DNA from 2 places in the Peribacillus sp. NPDC096622 genome. Region 2 is predicted to be linked to the other one. Evidence: riboswitches for the same ligand, from Rfam matches in the RefSeq annotation. Region 2 holds a riboswitch; the other holds the start of a gene.
What was found. A riboswitch is a leader RNA that binds a small molecule or an ion and turns the genes downstream of it on or off. The one in region 2 is predicted to bind glycine.

Region 1 (8,986 bases), on a different contig from region 2:
CCGTTGCACATAGTGCTGACCCGTCTTAATTTTCATCCGCAGCTTGTAAGTTATATATTTTATGGAGAACAATATGGCGACCTGGAACGGGCGTTGAAAGAAGGAGGGCGATATTGGAAGAAAAGAACCGAGGATATGGATAAAGTAAAAAAGTTAATGGTATATCCCGTATTCTTAGTCTTTTTTGTAAGCATCGTTTTTTATATTCTTCAGACTGTTCTCCTTCCCAAATTCCAGACAATCTATTTCACGATGGATGTCGATCAGCATACACTCTTGAGATTAATGTCAGCCTCCACATTCATTCTTCCAGCACTCCCCTTCTTAATACTCGGTTTGCTCCTATTCTTGTATGTATTCAAACGATTTTGGTTCAATCGATTGTGCCCATTAAGGCAGCGAAGGATTTTGATGGGAATTCCGATATTCGGGACCTTCATCAAATTATACGAAACTTATTTTTTTGCTAGCCAATTCAGTGGCTTACTTTCCGGAGGGCTATCGATTAACGATAGCATCAAATTATTCTCGATAAATCAACAGCAGCCTTTTTACCAAAAACTTTGCAATATCATCAAGGATGATCTGATCGAGGGCAGATCACTTGAAATGATTTTTCGGGAGCTCCCATATTTTGATGGGAATTTACCGGTGGTCGCTGCTAATGGTCAAAAATACGGCAGACTTGATGCGGAGCTACTTCATTACAGTCGATTTATACTGGAGAAAATAGAAGAAAGAATGAATGTAATCTTGAAAATCATTCAGCCTCTAATGTTTTCACTGATAGGTCTTTTGATCGTGTCCATTTATTTGGCGGTTTTGCTGCCGATGTTCTCACTGCTCGAAGGTATATAGGATTTTATTTTTGTATTCCGGAGGTGAAAATGCCCGAAGGTCATCTGGTATGCAGATGCTTCAGGAGCATGATGATATGTTAAAGAAATTGATGAATGAACGTGGTTTTACACTAATTGAGATGCTTATTGTTTTACTGGTGATATCCATCCTTTTGATTATAACAATCCCCAATATCACGAGGAACCAATCCACAATCCAGTCTAAAGGTTGTGAAGCTTTCGTGAAGATGGCCCAAGCACAGGTGCAGGCTTATGAGATCGACAATGCTAAACTGCCCGTAAGTATCGGTGAATTGGAAAGTCAAGGCTATCTCAAACAGACATCCTGCCCTAATGGGGATGAAATTAGTTTGGATAGTAAAGGAAAGATAACGGTCGTTGAGTAGGAGTGAAGTGAATATACGTCATTCCGAAGGTGGGTATACACTATCTGAAACCCTTATTGTCCTCGCTATTTTTGTACTCCTGATTTCGATCGGTCCTAATTTATATCCTAGCTTCACTAAAGGAATGGAAAATAGACTATTTCTTTCACAATTCCATGAAGATCTTTTCTATGCTCAACAGTATGCCATCAGTCATGAGACCTTGATCTACCTCCATATTGATAATACCAAAAAGGTTTATACCGTTTCGTCTTATAAGGAGGGGATTGTTTTAGAGAGAAGCATACCAGGGGATATACAGTTTTTAAGTGGCACTTTGGGGTTCAGCTTTCATTTTAATCAATATGGAAATGTTTCCAAAGCCGGAACAATTATGATTGACACCTCAAAGGGAAAGTACAAGTTGGTCCTCAATATTGGTAAAGGGAGGTTCCGGATTGAGAAATTGTAAAGGTTATGTCTACCTTGAGCTGATGGCCGCATTTTCCGTTTGTATATTACTGGTCCTTGCCATTTTACCAATTCTTGAAGAGTTATTGACGCATCGGAAAGATATTGCCGTAAGGACAGAAGCCCACCATTTATTATATGAAAGATTGACGGCGTTCATGGATGGGGAGATTGATGCAGTTGGTCAGGAAATCATTTATAAAAAAAGAAGCTATGAATTGGTTTGGAAGGACCACGGGGATTTCCCGGGAATGATTGAAGGGTGTGTACGCTATGAAGATGGAACGGGTAAATTGGAATCCGTTTGTGATGCTGCGAAAAAATGATGGCTTTACGATGATCGAACTGCTTTTTTCTTTAATGATTTTAATGACGACGACCCTCTTTGTTTTGCAGCTCTTTTCAATCATTCACACCCATGTGGGGGCCGCCGTTGATAAATTGCATCCTAAAGAGTGGGAGGTCTTTACCATGCAAATGAAGCAGGATGTCCGGAGTTCCAAAGCTCAGGATGTTATGGGAAATAAATTATATTTGCTTTCAGGTGAACAAATATCATCGCTAGAACAATATGAAGATAAGGTCAGAAGACGAGTGAATGGTATGGGGCATGAGGTCATCTTGCATAATATTTCGGAATTCCGGGTCGAGAAGCATGGCAGTGTCATTGTTATAAATATAACGGATAAAGCAGGGACTACTTTCAGTCGAAGATTTCATCCTTTCTTTAGGAATGTATCGAAAGTCGATGAATAATCAAAAAGGAGTCGTTTTCCCGATGGTCATGATTGTAGCGAGTGTTTTCATCATGTTCACGATACTAATGATCGATCAGTTCATCATTGATAAAAGGTTTTATAAAGAAGTGGAAGAATCCCTTGTGGCCGACCACCTTGTCCATCTAGCCATCAAGGATGTGACGGCAGAGTGGGGCGAAGAGATCCCAAAAGTCATCCAGGGGGAAATATCATATCCAAATGGTGTTGTGCGATATTCCTTAATGAAGCATGAAGGTCCTTACGTCTATATCGAGTTTTCTTCCAAAACTAAAAATGATCGTGAGGGCAAGGTCATCATTCAATACGATACAGAAGCGGGGGAAGTGAAAGAATGGCTGGAAAAGCAAGCTGTTTAATACCAAAATCAAGACTCGTTTATAACGGAATGTGACAGGTTCAAGTGTTCAGGGAACAAGTGAAGGAATAAAAAAAGCGTAAATCGGACATACTTTGCGTAGGGTGATGATTTTATATGTCTACAAACGCTTATATTAAATATCTTACGCAACAGCTTGTCGAGTATTTCAATCTGACGAAAAAAGAACGAAAAGAAAAGCGCCGTCACAGAAAAGAGGACAAAAACCAAGGTATGTCTCATTGGTTTGGCATAGTCCCTTTCGCTTTGTCGATGTTCATAAGGAAAACGATCAAAAAGTAAAACAGATGTCCTGAACTTAGGACATCTGTTTTTTTCGTACTTACTTATCCCAACGCCCTATCTGAAAGGTAAAATAATCCTCCGTTGATGATGGATATTCTGATGTTGGGTTCATATTGTGCTTTTAGTGCTTCTTTTTCGGTATAATAGCTCTCACTTTTTTCGTCCATATCCTTGTAAAAATGCTCCAATAAATTCAAGTCATTCTGCCAGCGCAGCATTGCTTCCTCCGCCCAGGAATGGTCATCATCCTCGAAACTGGTTCTGATGTAAGTATCCAGTCTTGCCAATCCACTCTTGGGCATGATCAGAGGTGAAAGTGTAAAGGAGTAATCCGGTATTTTTGGGGTGACGTTAATCGGTAAAACCCGATGGTGGAACCCTTCCAATATTTCACCCGAGATTAAATTCAATCCGATCGACATGAAAGTATCTTTTTTACGGTCACATTGATAGGATATTTTCACATTCAGGGTCAGCCAAGGAAACAAAGGGTTATTTCTGCCTTTTGATGGAGGAGTATCCTCAAAAAGTCTAGTATACCCTGCCAGCTTTTTGGTTGATTGAATAATCTGGTGAAGGCGAGGGGAGCCAAAATGAATCATTTCTCCCTTTAAATCGGATGGAGCTTGTTCTGGATCAGTAATGAAAGTTATCTGTGCCGGGTTCGGAACGCCACCTGTTTTTTCTAGATAATGCCAATAAAAGGGTCTGTTCATTAATTCTTTATCCATTTCAATCGTCAATTGCACTGTAAGGTGGGTTTGTGCATTATCCAGTATTTCACAATCATTGGCTTTAAAGAAAGTTATTAAAAAATCATGAATTTCCCGTTGCTGCATGAACCTCACCTTCCTTCATTGATTGAGCGAATTGGATCAACGATGAAAAGTTATCCATCTTGATTTTCATTTCGCCCTCTGTTTTGGACTCGCCGACCACATCAATTAAATATTCTTCAATGTTGTTAATATCCAGTTTGGTTAGAATATCATCCAATTCACCGATTACTTTTTCAAATAAATTTATTTTTTCGTATAGTAACTTCAGTATATGTTCTTCAACTGTATTTTTTGTGGCAAAGTTATAGATCATCACATCTTCTTCCTGACCAAGGCGGTGAATCCGTCCAATTCGCTGTTCGAGCCTCATTGGGTTCCATGGCAGGTCAAAATTAATCAAGTGATGGCAAAACTGAAGGTTTATCCCTTCCCCGCCAGCTTCTGTTGCAATTAATACCTGTATATTCTTTTGGAATAATTCTCGCATCCAGTCTTTCTTTCCGCGCTTAAAACCGCCTCGGAAAGGAACGGAAGAAATTCCGTTCTGCTGTAGGTACCATTGGAGATATAGTTGAGTCGCCCTATATTCCGTAAAGATAATCACTTTGTCATCAATTTTCTTGATCAGTTCCAAAGCTTTTTCAGCCTTTGAGTTCTGAACCGTTTCATTCACTTTAGAAAATAAATCATCAAGCTTTGCCAAAAAGTCAGGGGAAGGCTGATCGTATTTGTCTCTCATATTTTTTAATGTATAAAAGACCGCCTCTCTGCTGCTGCATGCTTCCCTTTGGAGAGTGAGAGCCGAAAAGGCGCTTCCTTTTGATCCATCCGAAATTGGCTTGAATTTGGAAACAGCATCGTACAATGCTTGTTCCGTTGGAGAAAATTCAATGGTGATGGTTTCCACATGCCGTTTGGTCCATTCAATGCCAGTGTCGGCCCGCCGGTTTCGAATCATGACAGTGTTGACCAATTCCTTTAGGTGTTCATCTTCAATAATGTTCCGGCCTTTACCTTTATACTTTTCCGAAAAGAGTGAGGCATTTCCCAAGTGGCCCGGTTTCAATAATGAAACGAGGTGGAAAATCTCCTCGACTTTATTTTGAATTGGTGTGGCTGTCAGGAGTAAACAAAATTTCTTTTTCAGATTTTGGACGAATTCATAGTTCTTCGTCTTATTATTTTTAAGTTTATGAGCTTCATCAATAATGATGAAGTCATATTCCTGAGTGAAGATGATATCTCGATGTGGAGCGCGTTTCGCCGTATCAATGGATGAAATGACCACATCACAGGAGTCCCAGACATAACTTTTTCTCTGAACGACTGCCGGAATATGAAACTTGGTATTCAATTCAAATGCCCATTGTGAGACAAGGGAAGCCGGAACGAGGATCAATACTTTTTTTACAAGGCCCCTAATCATATACTCTTTTAGGATCAAGCCTGCTTCAATTGTTTTCCCTAGCCCTACCTCATCAGCCAAAATGGCTTTTCCATTCATCTTTTCCACCACTTGCTTCGCTGCTTCCAATTGATGGGGAAGCGGGGTTAACTGCGGAAGGTGCTTGGGCGCCTGTAAACCTTCAAAATCAGGTATGATAAGATTTTCTTCCATTTGAACCGCCAACTTATAAAGCTCCCAATTTCCCCATGGACCGTCATTTTCCATCTTTTGCAGAAACTCGTCATTCCATTCAGAATTGAAGGATATATTGATTTTCATAGAAATAACTCCCTCTTAAATCATAATTTCCTTAATATAAGGTCAAAACCCGAACATTTCATATGTGAAGTAAGAAAAATATTTCTCTTCAAAAGATATTGCAGAGATAAGTTTCTTAGGGTAGGATATAAGTATATTTAGAAAATTCCAATTTCCAATCGCTATTAAGAATGTTTGTACATTGATTGTGCAGTTCGCGTTTTCTTAGTATGGGCTATAGGCTCCTAATTTATCCAAGATAACTGAAGGAGATCAGCAAACGGTTTCTGAAGTTTTAGGAGAATTGGCAGAGAATGCATTCCATTTATGCTCAAAGGTTTAACTGATGCTTGGGGCTTATTCGCTTCCCTTCATTGGTAGACCATTTATATGCGGGTGAAGATAAGGGGAGAGACTACGGATGTAGCGCCGAAGGAGCAAACTTAGCAGTGAATCTCTCAGGCAAAAGAACTCTTATTGGACGCAACTCTGGAGAGCGCCGCCCGTTTTGGGACGGCCACCAAAGGGGAAAACCTATTACATAGGTAAACTTTCAGGTTTCAGGACAGAGAAAAAGCTCAAACGGGCTTTCTCTGTCCTTTTTTGTGCTTTTTTTACATCATGAATCAGGTTATATCTGATGCGTAATGACTAGAAGCTTTTGATAATGAAGCCAATTAAATTAAAAAAATCTGAAGGGGGTCATTTTTTGACCAATTTAAAAAGAACACCACTATTTGAGGTTTATCGTGAATACGGAGGTAAAACGATTGATTTTGGCGGCTGGGAACTTCCTGTCCAATTTTCGGGTATAAAGGACGAACATGAAGCCGTACGAACAAAAGCGGGGTTATTCGATGTTTCCCATATGGGGGAAGTCGATGTTAAGGGTCCTGGAAGCCTTTCCTTTTTACAGAAGATGCTGACCAATGATATCTCAAAGCTGCAACTGGGCGGTGCCCAATATACCGCCATGTGTTATGAAAACGGAGGCACGGTTGATGATCTAATCGTGTATAAAAGGGCTGAGGACGACTATCTGCTCGTGGTCAATGCGGCGAATACAGAAAAAGATTTCAATTGGCTGCAAGCTAATTTAGCGGAAGATGTCCAAATTACGAATGTATCGAGTGACTATACACAGCTGGCACTTCAAGGACCAGCTGCAGAGAAGATATTACAAAAACTATCGGGAAATACTGACTTAAGTGAAATTGGATTTTTCAAGTTCAAGGAAAATGTCATGATTAACGGTATCTCCACGCTGGTATCCCGTACTGGTTACACTGGTGAAGATGGTTTTGAGATATATAGCGACAGTAAAAATGGCCCTGCCCTTTGGAAGGCGATTATGGATGCCGGAAAGGAAGAGGGGGTTCAGCCGATAGGTTTAGGTGCTCGTGATACTCTGCGTTTTGAAGCGAAACTGCCGCTATATGGGCAGGAGCTTTCAGCGGACATCACCCCGATAGAAGCCGGGATTGGTTTTGCAGTAAAAGTGGATAAGGAAGCTGATTTTTTCGGGAAAGCCGTACTTGCTGAGCAAAAGGAGAAAGGAGCTCCCCGCAAGCTTGTGGGAATTGAAATGATTGACCGTGGCATTCCACGTCATGGGTATAAGGTCTACAGCGGTGATAAAGTCATTGGCGAGGTCACGACCGGTACCCAATCACCAACATTGAAGAAAAACGTTGGATTGGTACTTATCGATAAGGAATTTTCGGTGCTGGATGCGGAAGTCGAAGTGGAAATCCGTTCCAAACGTTTGAAAGCCGTTATAATACAAACACCTTTTTATAAAAAACCACGTAAATAGAGGGGAATGGTCATTAGATGAAACATCGTTATTTACCCATGACAGAGCAAGATAAACAAGAAATGCTGGAAGCGATAGGGGTATCCACTGCGGAAGAACTTTTCAATGATATCCCTGAAAGCGTTCGTTTTCAAGGAGAATACGATATCAAGCCTGCCAAATCTGAACCTGCGTTAATGAAAGAATTATCAAGGCTTGCTGCCAAGAATGCTGACCTTAAAAACTATGCTTCCTTCCTTGGTGCGGGTGTCTATGACCATTACGCTCCGGTCATCGTCGATCATGTTCTTTCCCGTTCTGAGTTTTATACGGCTTATACACCCTATCAGCCTGAAATTTCACAGGGCGAGCTTCAAGCAATCTTTGAATATCAAACGATGATCTGTGAATTGACGGGCATGGATGTGGCTAATTCCTCCATGTATGACGGCGGGACGGCGCTGGCTGAAGCAGCGATGCTCGCTTCAGGACAGACACGGCGGAAGAAGATTCTCATTTCAGGAACCGTACATCCTGAATCAAGAGAAGTCGTGAAGACATATGCGAAAGGGCAACGCGTGGAAGTGATCGAAATTCCTTATAAAGACGGTGTGACGGATTTAGCTGCTTTAAGGGAATTGGCGAATGATGACATTGCAGGAGTGATCGTGCAATATCCGAACTTTTTTGGCCGGATCGAGCCATTGAAAGAAATGGAAGAAATCATTCATGGCGTCAAGTCAATGTTTATCGTTTCCAGTAATCCGCTTGCATTGGGAGCTTTGACATCCCCTGGTGCACTCGGTGCGGATATCGTAACGGGGGATGCTCAGCCATTCGGCATTCCAGCGGCATTCGGTGGACCTCATTGTGGATATTTTGCCGTTACTAATAAACTTGTTCGGAAAGTTCCGGGCCGACTCGTGGGTCAAACAGTGGATGAAAATGGAAAACGGGGGTTTGTACTGACGCTTCAAGCTCGTGAACAGCACATTCGCCGTGACAAAGCCACATCCAACATATGTTCCAATCAAGCCTTGAATGCCTTGGCAGCTTCTGTTGCAATGACCGCACTTGGGAAAAAGGGTGTCAAAGAAATGGCCGTGCAAAATATCCAAAAAGCGCATTACGCGAAAAAAGCAATTATGGCAAAAGGGGTGGAAGTGATATTCGAAGGTCCTTCGTTTAATGAATTTGTCATTAAACTGCCTGCTCCGTTTTCAGAAATCAATAAAACCCTTTTTGAAAAAGGGATGATTGGCGGCTTCGATTTAGGGACGGTTTATCCTGAATTGAAAGACCATATGCTTGTTGCGGTAACTGAACTAAGAACAAAAGAAGAAATTGATGCACTTGCGCAGGAATTGGGGGATCAACATGAATAATCAAGATCAATCACTCATTTTTGAAATCAGTACTTCCGGTCGAATCGGTTACAGTCTGCCAGAAATGGATGTTGCAACTATTCCGCTCGAAGAAATTCTTCCTGCCGACTACATCCGTGAAGAAGAGGCAGAGCTTCCTGAGGTGTCCGAACTGGATATCATGCGTCACTATACAGCACTTTCCAA
Region 2 (8,986 bases):
CATCGGCGTAATTATTCTGCTTTTACCGCATTTTACGATTCTTTTGCTTTCACTAGTGCCGGATGGAACCTGGACATTTCAAACGTACCCCACAGTATTTAATGTGGAAAATTACCGGCTTTTGTTTGAAGATCCTAATATCTTCAAACCGTTACGAAATAGTTTACTGATGGCGGTCATTGCAACGTTGGCAAATCTGGTGTTTGGGGTCATAGCGTCCTATGTACTTGTCAAACGGAAATTCGTCGGGAAAAGCCTTGTCGATATTCTAGTCATGATTCCTTGGGCGTTGCCTGCAACGGTCATAGGGATGAACTTGATATTCGCATTCAATGAACCTAGCGTTTTTTCCTTTGGTCAAATATTGGTAGGAACATTTTGGATATTGCCGCTTGCCTATTTCATCAGGCATATTCCACTCGTTGTCCGCTCGACTAATGCCGTTCTGGAGCAGCTGGATGATTCGATTGAGGAAGCAGCCAGAAACTTGGGGGCTAAGTGGTTTTATACCTTCAGAAGGGTCATATTTCCGATTATTATGCCAGGTGTTTTATCAGGGACATTATTGGCATTTATCGAATCTGTGGGGGAATTCCCGACCTCGGTCCTGTTGTACACGATTTCAAACAGGCCCATATCCATTGAAATCATGAATCAGCTTAGGATGTTCAATATGGGGCAGGCAGCCGCATATGGGATGATTCAAATCACGCTGATTGTAATCGTTCTCTTTATTTCGAACAAGTTTTTTGGAATCAAAGCGGAAAAAGCTTTATAAATCGGAGGTTCAAAGATGAGCAGGCTTGAAGAGTTTATCAAAAATGAAGGTAGTGTCTTTCCCGGAAAAACCTATGCTAGAGAGCTTCTGATGCCTGTTTTTAATGATCAAAGAGATTATTTATTTCATGCAATGTTCGATATTCATCGGGCACATGTCATCATGCTTTCGGAACAAAAGATCATTAAAGATGAAGAGGCGAGAACCATGCTTGATGGGATTCGGAAAGTGGCCCAAACAGATCTCGCCCAGTTGACCTATCAGCCCCAATTCGAAGACTTATTCTTCATGATGGAGGCAAAGATCGGTGAGGAAATCGGTCATGAACTTGCAGGGAAGATTCATATCGGCCGCAGTCGTAATGATATGGGAGTTGCAATGTACCGGCTTGTTTTGAGAGGTCATCTGCTCCAATTGATAGGCTATGCAAACCAATTGAACGAAGCATTCTTAGTGCAGGCTGAAAAACATACAGAAACCTATATTACAGGTTATACGCATACCCAACCGGCTCAGCCGACTACAATAGGACATTACTTTTTAGCCATTTATGATGTGCTTCAAAGGGATATTGGCAGATTGTGGTCAGCCTATGAAACGGTTAACCAATCCCCTTTGGGTGCGGCCGCGTTAACGACCACCGGATTTCCGATCAGTCGGAACCGTACTGCTGATCTGCTTGGGTTTGATTCGGTGATTGAGAATTCCTATGATTCGATAGGCGGGGCAGATTATTTATTGGAAACCGCAACTGCAATCATGACGTGCATGGTCAATACAGGGAGATGGATTCAAGATTTCCTGCAGCATGTGACAAGGGAGTTTGGAACATTTCATGTGGCGGATCCTTATGTTCAAGTGAGCAGCATCATGCCGCAAAAAAGAAATCCAGTCTCAATTGAACATTCCCGTTCAATTGCAAGCAGTGCGTATGGTGATGCACTTGCTGCAATGAATATGATCCACAATACACCATTTGGTGATATCGTCGATACGGAAGATGATTTACAGCCGCATTTATATCGAGCTTTTTCGAATGCAGGCCGTGTCATGAAACTAATGTATGCCGTCATATCGACTTTGAAAGTAAATGAAGAACATACAAAGAAAATGGCCGCAAAATCCAGTATAACGGTTACTGAATTAGCGGATACCCTATCAAGAGATTACGACATATCCTTTAGAAAAGCCCATTCCATAGCCAGTACTATTGCAAAACGGTCAATTAGTGAAGGGAAAGAGCTATATGATTGGGACACACAAGAAATCAACAGTATCATCAATGAATTCGTTTCAGTGAACATAGCTGAAGACGAATGGAAAAAAATAATCTCTCCCGAATATTTTGTGGAGATAAGAAGCATTCAAGGCGGGCCCTCCCCGAAAGAGGTTACGAGAATGATTGTAAATAGAAAACAAAAACTGGAACAAGAGTTGCAAGAATATAAGAAAATGGTCAAAGAATTGAATGATCGCAGGAAGGCTTTAGTGGATTACTGAAGGTACGGGGTAAAAAGGAAATGAGCTTTAACGGACATGAAATTCACGAGTATTTGCACCAAATTCACGAGTAAAAGCATGAAACTCACGAGTATTTGTTCCAATTCATGAGTAAAAGCATGAAACTCACGAGTAAAAGCCCGAACCTCCTGAAGAGAGTATTTTTGGTCGGCTTGGACGAAATACGATGCATTTTATCTGTTAACAGAGAAAGCTTCCTATTTTATGATATATAGTCATTCTTTATTAGGGTGGCTATTTTTTTGAATTTTATTGAAACTGAGATATCCCCACTAACAATAAATGTAGATTATTTCCAAAGGCAATGCAGTTATTTGTAAAATATATAATATGAGGCGGAATGTTAATGTCAAATAGATTTCAGTTCGGTTTTATCCTGATTTTAATAGCTTTCGTAATATCGATTATTTTTTGCTTGAATCCGGAAGCTTTATTAAGAGGTGGATATGACTTAGCTATTGATGGTCTGGTAGTATCCAGAACCTTGATGATTATTTTTTCGTTGTATTTATTAGTTAAAATAGGGGATTTGTTTATAAACAGAAAAGATTAATAGTCTAAAATGAGACTTCCTATAATCAAACTTGAGAAAAAGGACATTATGCTTTGTCTGTCGATAATAAGGAAGGCTCAGTCTTTTGACTGAGCCTCCAATGTTTATTTATCCAGAATAACCAGTTTCAAAGTTGCTTCATATATCGTTAACGGATTTAGGTTCCAACTGAACCGCATGCTTTCTGAAAGCAAGACTTACCGTGATCATCACAATGAAATTGACTGCCAATGCGATGATTCCAACATTCAAATCTTTCGCTGCTTGCGGCAAGGATGGAAACAAGGTCCCTATTGTCGATTGACTTAGTGTAATGCAGATTACGATGGCCAATCCGGTGATGATACCGGTGATTGCACCAAATTTATTGATCGGATTATTCCTTTTCAGACTAAAGAGAAGGGACGGGAAAAGCTGTGTGATGAGACTGTATCCCATAAGAATTAATGCCGACATCGTTTCACCGCCGTTTAAGGTGAAGTAGACGGCTATAAGGGCAATGACTGGCACAAGGAACTTTGCCAACCGTACAATGTGGCGATCGGATACTGCGGGTGCAAATTCCTTATAAACGTTTTTCGCGAGCAGTGTAGCGACGCTCATCAAAAGCATGGATCCCGGCACCAATGCGGTCAACAATCCAGCTCCGCCGATTATGCCTATAAACCATGGATCAAAGGTCTCGATCGAAAGGCGCAGCAATGAGAGGTCTGCATCTGCCCCAACGAGTCCGGGCACTTTCAATATAGCTGTAAACCCAACGAAAAAGACGAATAACAGCATGAGTGTATATAAAGGGCTGATGATGGCGTTTTTTCGAAATACCTTGCCGCTGCGTGCTGAATAAACAGCGCTGAAAACTTGTGGCCACATATAGAAACCGAATACGAGCAATATTACCGTGGAGATGAACCATGATACGCTAAGCCCCTGATCAGGGAACTTTAGAAAACCAGGCTTGGCCGCATCAACCGCTTCAAACATCGGCTGAAATCCGCCAAAGTAATGTATCGGCAGATAAATCCCCAAAAATCCTATTATGGCGACCATCATGATATCTTTAATGACCGCTGTCCAAACTGAACCGTGGATACCGGAAATCATCACATAAATGGTAAGGCTGATCGCCCCCATCCAAACTGCCTCGGACATTGAGATGGCACCATAAGATGCTTCCGAGACAATGATCCCCAATCCTTTCAGCTGCACGACGATCACTGGAATCATCGACACCACACCGACAAGCGCAGCCAAAATTCCTAAACTGGGACTCTTATATTTGCTTACAAAGAAATCGGATTGAGACATCAGTTTATTTTCTTTGGCATATCTCCATATTTCCGGTAGGAGCCAATAGGATAATACGTAAGATAAAGTAATGTAAATGAGAACATATAGAGCGGGTGCACCCTTGCCATAAGCCCAGCCGCTGCCGCCAAGGAAGGAGAAGGTCGTATAGATTTCCCCGGCCATCAGCAGAAAGACGAATATCGCACCAAAACCGCGTCCGCCCACCGTCCATTGTTCCAAGTCCATATCTTTTCCTTTTGAAGAGCGTATGCCTAAAAATATCGATAGAAGTAAAAATGCTAAAATGATTAAGAGAGCAATATTCATTCCTGGTCACCTTCCCGATTCCTGGGATCCAGCTTATACATGATGCCGAGTATGGCAGAGGTAAGGACCACCCACATAGCCATCCAGAACATATTGAAAGGCATCCCTAATACATATGGTTCTATTTTATTAACAAAAGGTAGAAATACGAGTATGCCTATAAAAGGAACTAGAGTAAGAATATATATAATCTTCACTAAACAAACCCCTCCGTTTTTATATAAAGTGAAACGCCCACCAATGGGGGTTTATTCTTCAATGCGACTGATGGATGGGTGAACCAAACCGGGATGAAAAATTCATACATGACGGAAAAGGTCCGATGATATATATTAGCTTACACTATTTTGATATAAAATTTAATGCAGTTGCCTGATATATTTTAGCAACAGTTCGCAGACAGCCGAATCCAAATGTGTTCATAAGACAGATAAAGCCTTGAATTCATATTGAGTTCAAGGCTTTATTTCCTTTAGCTATCTTTTTTCCGATAGTTATATAGTATCACCAAGAGGATGAACCAGATTGGGGTCAAGAGCAGTGATAGTCGTGTAGCTTCAGCGAATAGCATAACAATAAGGATGAACAGGAATAATCCTAAAATGGCGTAATTGACAAAAGGTGTAAAAGGAGCCTTGAAAGTCGATTCGGCTCTTAGGTCAGGCCTTGTTTTCGAATATTTGATATGGGAGATCAAGATAATGCTCCATACCCATATGAAACAGATGGCACTGATGGTAGTCACGACAGTAAATGCCTGTTCAGGTATCATTTTGCTTAATAATGCCCCTATTGATACAACGATTGTGGATGTTAATAAGGCATTGCTCGGAACAGCCTGTTTATTTAATTTTTCCAGTTTAGCAGGGGCTTCTCCATTCCTGCTTAACGTATAGAGTATTCGGCTTGTTGAAAATAAACCGCTGTTGCATGCAGAAGCAGCGGATGTCAAAACGACGAAGTTGATGATCCCTGCAGCGACGGGAATGCCAATTAACGCAAAGACCTCTACAAATGGACTGCTCGTGGCATTCAATTGTGTCCATGGGTTGACGCAGAGAATGACGAATATGGCACCAACATAGAAAAGTAAAATCCGGACAGGGATTTTATTGATGGCAGATGGAATGTTCTTTCTCGGGTTCGCCGTTTCTGCTGCAGAAACCCCGACCAATTCGACACCGACAAATGAGAAGACGACCAACTGTAAAGATAGTAGGAATCCGGAAATGCCATTGGGGAACATGCCACCATGATTCCATAGGTTCGTTAGGGAAACCGTTCCGGTATTGGTATTGAAGCCGATGATCAAAAGAAAGATTCCTACGATGATCAAGGCGATGATCGTGATTACTTTAATGATGGCAAACCAGAATTCCAATTCGCCAAATATCTTAACGGTCAATAGGTTCAATCCTAACAGAATGACCAGGCATATTAGAGCCGGAATCCATTGAGGGACATCAAACCAATATTGTATATAGACACCGACAGCTATGATATCGGCCATTGCGGTCATGATCCAACAGAACCAATATGTCCAACCTGTCACGAAGCCGGCCCATGGACCGACATATTCAGTTGCGAATTCAGTGAATGATACATACCCTGCATTGGATAAGAGCAATTCCCCCAGGGCCCTCATCACAAAAAACAAGGCAATCCCTATTATCAGATAAGAGAATAATATGGAAGGTCCTGCCAATTGTATAGCTTTTCCTGAACCTAAAAATAACCCGGTGCCAATGGTTCCTCCTATTGCAATCAGTTGTACATGTCGATTTTTTAAATCTCTTTTCAATTCTTGTTTAGCCAATTCGTACGCCCCCGTCTTTTATAGTCTTGGTAGTGAATGTTTTTACCTGCATGGTCTTGGAGAGAGGGACGTGATTATTTCGCCCAGCTGGCCTTTCCCATTGGTTTTAAAAGTTGGTGTTTTTAGTCCAATCACAAAATGGACAATAAAAAAAGAGATTGGATAATACCAATCTCTTAAAGGGCTCAGAATAACAATTTTATCATTCGTTACTCTTCTGTCCTTTTGCCTGAGATTGTGAATCCTTCGGCGCTGTATCTTGTACAGTCTCTCCAGAAGCTGCTCCTGCTATAGTGTCATCCATAGCATTCATCGCTTGCTTGTATGCGGTTGTGAAGAAATGTCAGTCAGTGAAAATCTATCACTGCTGGAGCATTCATTATACTTATAAAATAATATTGGAATTCTATCATCTATTTTTCGGTAGGTCAACAAGTTTTTTTGAAGTGAAACTGGCCTTATCTGCAGTTTATAGTGGGTTGTATTTAACTTAAGGTTTAAGCAGAAGTGATCTTTTTGAACGATCACTATAATAAAATACTGAACATCACTTTTTTAAAATGATATTTTTAGACTGGGAAAATCGACAAGATATTATTGGTAACTGTTTATTTCAAAAATACAATTGTATTTTTACAGAATATTTACTATTATAAGATAAGAAAACGTAATTGAAGTGTTATGTAATATTGATTAGGATAAAGCATTTCTAACTGCAATAATTAATAGAGAGTCGTTCGTGGTAAGGATAGAAAAACATTACCGATATTGCATCTGGGGGAGTTAATCATGTCGAACAAGGAATTAAAGAGAGGGCTGGAATCACGACATATTCAAATGATAGCTTTGGGCGGAACCATCGGAGTCGGGTTATTCATGGGTTCTGCAAGCACGATCAAATGGACCGGGCCCTCTGTAATGCTTGCTTATGCCATCGCAGGTATTTTTATATTTTTCATCATGCGTTCCATGGGTGAGATGTTATATTTAGAACCGACTACAGGTTCTTTTGCAACCTTTGCGAGCAGCTATATACATCCTTTGGCAGGTTATATGACTGCTTGGAGCAATTGGTTTCAATGGGTAATCGTCGGAATGTCCGAAATTATCGCGGTTGGGTTGTATATGCAATATTGGTTCCCGGAGTTACCTGCTTGGATACCAGGTGTGGTAGCCATGATCATCTTGGGGGCGGCCAACCTCATTTCCGTAAAATCATTCGGGGAATTTGAATTCTGGTTTGCGCTTATAAAAATCATAACGATTATATTGATGATCGTTGCCGGCCTGGGCCTTATCTTCTTTGGGATAGGCAATGGCGGGGATGCGATTGGATTATCGAATCTATGGGCAAATGGCGGCTTCTTTACGGGAGGCTGGACAGGATTCTTCTTTGCGCTTTCACTTGTCGTGGCTTCCTATCAAGGCGTTGAGCTTATCGGCATCACGGCCGGTGAAGCGAAAGACCCAACGAAGACCGTAACAAAAGCGATTCAATCAATCATATGGCGCATATTGATTTTCTATATTGGTGCCATATTCGTCATCGTGACAGTCTTCCCTTGGGATCAACTGGATGACTTAGGCAGCCCATTCGTTTCAACCTTTGCCAAAATCGGTATCACTGCGGCGGCAGGAATCATCAATTTTGTCGTAATCACTGCGGCAATGTCCGGATGCAACAGTGGGATTTTCAGTGCAGGACGTATGCTTTACACACTGGCATTGAATGGCCAAGCTCCGAAAGTCTTTGCTAAAGTATCTAAAAATGGAGTGCCGGCATATTGCACGATCGCTGTACTATTAGGATTGGGCATCGGGGTTATCCTGAATTACCTTGCACCGCCGCAATTATTCCTTTATGTGTATAGTGCGAGTGTATTGCCCGGGATGATTCCATGGTTTGTCTTACTTATCAGTGAGCTTAAATTCAGAAAGGTAAATGCCGCTGAAATGGAGAAGCATCCTTTCAAAATGCCGTTGGCCCCTTACAGTAACTATGCGACAATAGCCTTTTTACTGATGGTGCTGGTGGGTATGTGGATCAATCCGAGTACCCGGATTTCCTTGGTTGTCGGGATCGTTTTCCTAGCCTTGGTTGTGGCAAGTTATTACATGCTGAAAATGGATAAACGAACACCGTTGGATGTTAAATCCGATGATGAAATTTCAGGATAAAAATTCTATTAGAAAGCCCTTCTCTTAATTCGAGAAGGGCTTTTGTTGTCTTTGTGGATCAATTGTTAGAATTCACGAGTAAATCAGCGAAATTCACGAGTAAATCGGCAAAACTCACGAGTAAAGTAGTTGAATTCACGAGTAAATCACTTAAATTCACGAGTAAAGCTAATTTGACCCCATAACAAGGGAGACCAGTAGGGGGAATGAATCAAAAAGCCTATGGAATGAGAATTCCTGCCAGATTTTTTCATCTTTACACAAGGAAGTTTTTATACAAATTACCGGGCGTACCGTAACACCAAATGAAGCGCTCCACATGAACGAATATAAACAGCGTCTATTCCAGACGATTTTCCACTGACATCAATTCCGCGATATAGCTTATGATTTGTTGGTTCCAATGCAGAAATCGAGCCAAATGGGACACCAATCCAAGTAATAGAACGCAAGTATAGTAAGTATTATTTTTTAACAATATTTATCCGCCGAGAATAGGATTCTAAATTGTACAATTCTTGTC

Region 1: it holds a riboswitch for glycine, as region 2 does, so the genes downstream of both, gcvT (glycine cleavage system aminomethyltransferase GcvT) here and ACIQYG_RS13780 (amino acid permease) in region 2, are expected to answer to the same signal.

The regions. Positions count from the first base shown of each region.
Region 1 covers NZ_JBIWES010000001.1:110,325-119,310, reverse strand. The annotation lists gene comGB (competence type IV pilus assembly protein ComGB) at 1-858, shown strand, start outside; gene comGC (competence type IV pilus major pilin ComGC) at 935-1,246, shown strand; gene comGD (competence type IV pilus minor pilin ComGD) at 1,254-1,697, shown strand; gene ACIQYG_RS00480 (hypothetical protein) at 1,684-2,022, shown strand; gene comGF (competence type IV pilus minor pilin ComGF) at 1,970-2,452, shown strand; gene comGG (competence type IV pilus minor pilin ComGG) at 2,445-2,831, shown strand; gene ACIQYG_RS00465 (YqzE family protein) at 2,948-3,133, shown strand; gene ACIQYG_RS00460 (YqhG family protein) at 3,178-3,975, opposite strand; gene ACIQYG_RS00455 (DEAD/DEAH box helicase) at 3,953-5,641, opposite strand; glycine riboswitch at 6,017-6,104, shown strand; glycine riboswitch at 6,108-6,191, shown strand; gene gcvT (glycine cleavage system aminomethyltransferase GcvT) at 6,330-7,436, shown strand; gene gcvPA (aminomethyl-transferring glycine dehydrogenase subunit GcvPA) at 7,454-8,800, shown strand; gene gcvPB (aminomethyl-transferring glycine dehydrogenase subunit GcvPB) at 8,793-8,986, shown strand, end outside.
Region 2 covers NZ_JBIWES010000006.1:225,544-234,529, forward strand. The annotation lists gene ACIQYG_RS13760 (ABC transporter permease) at 1-778, shown strand, start outside; gene argH (argininosuccinate lyase) at 794-2,278, shown strand; gene ACIQYG_RS13770 (sodium:solute symporter family protein) at 2,991-4,469, opposite strand; gene ACIQYG_RS13775 (DUF3311 domain-containing protein) at 4,466-4,666, opposite strand; gene ACIQYG_RS13780 (amino acid permease) at 4,942-6,285, opposite strand; glycine riboswitch at 6,493-6,571, opposite strand; gene ACIQYG_RS13785 (amino acid permease) at 7,075-8,463, shown strand.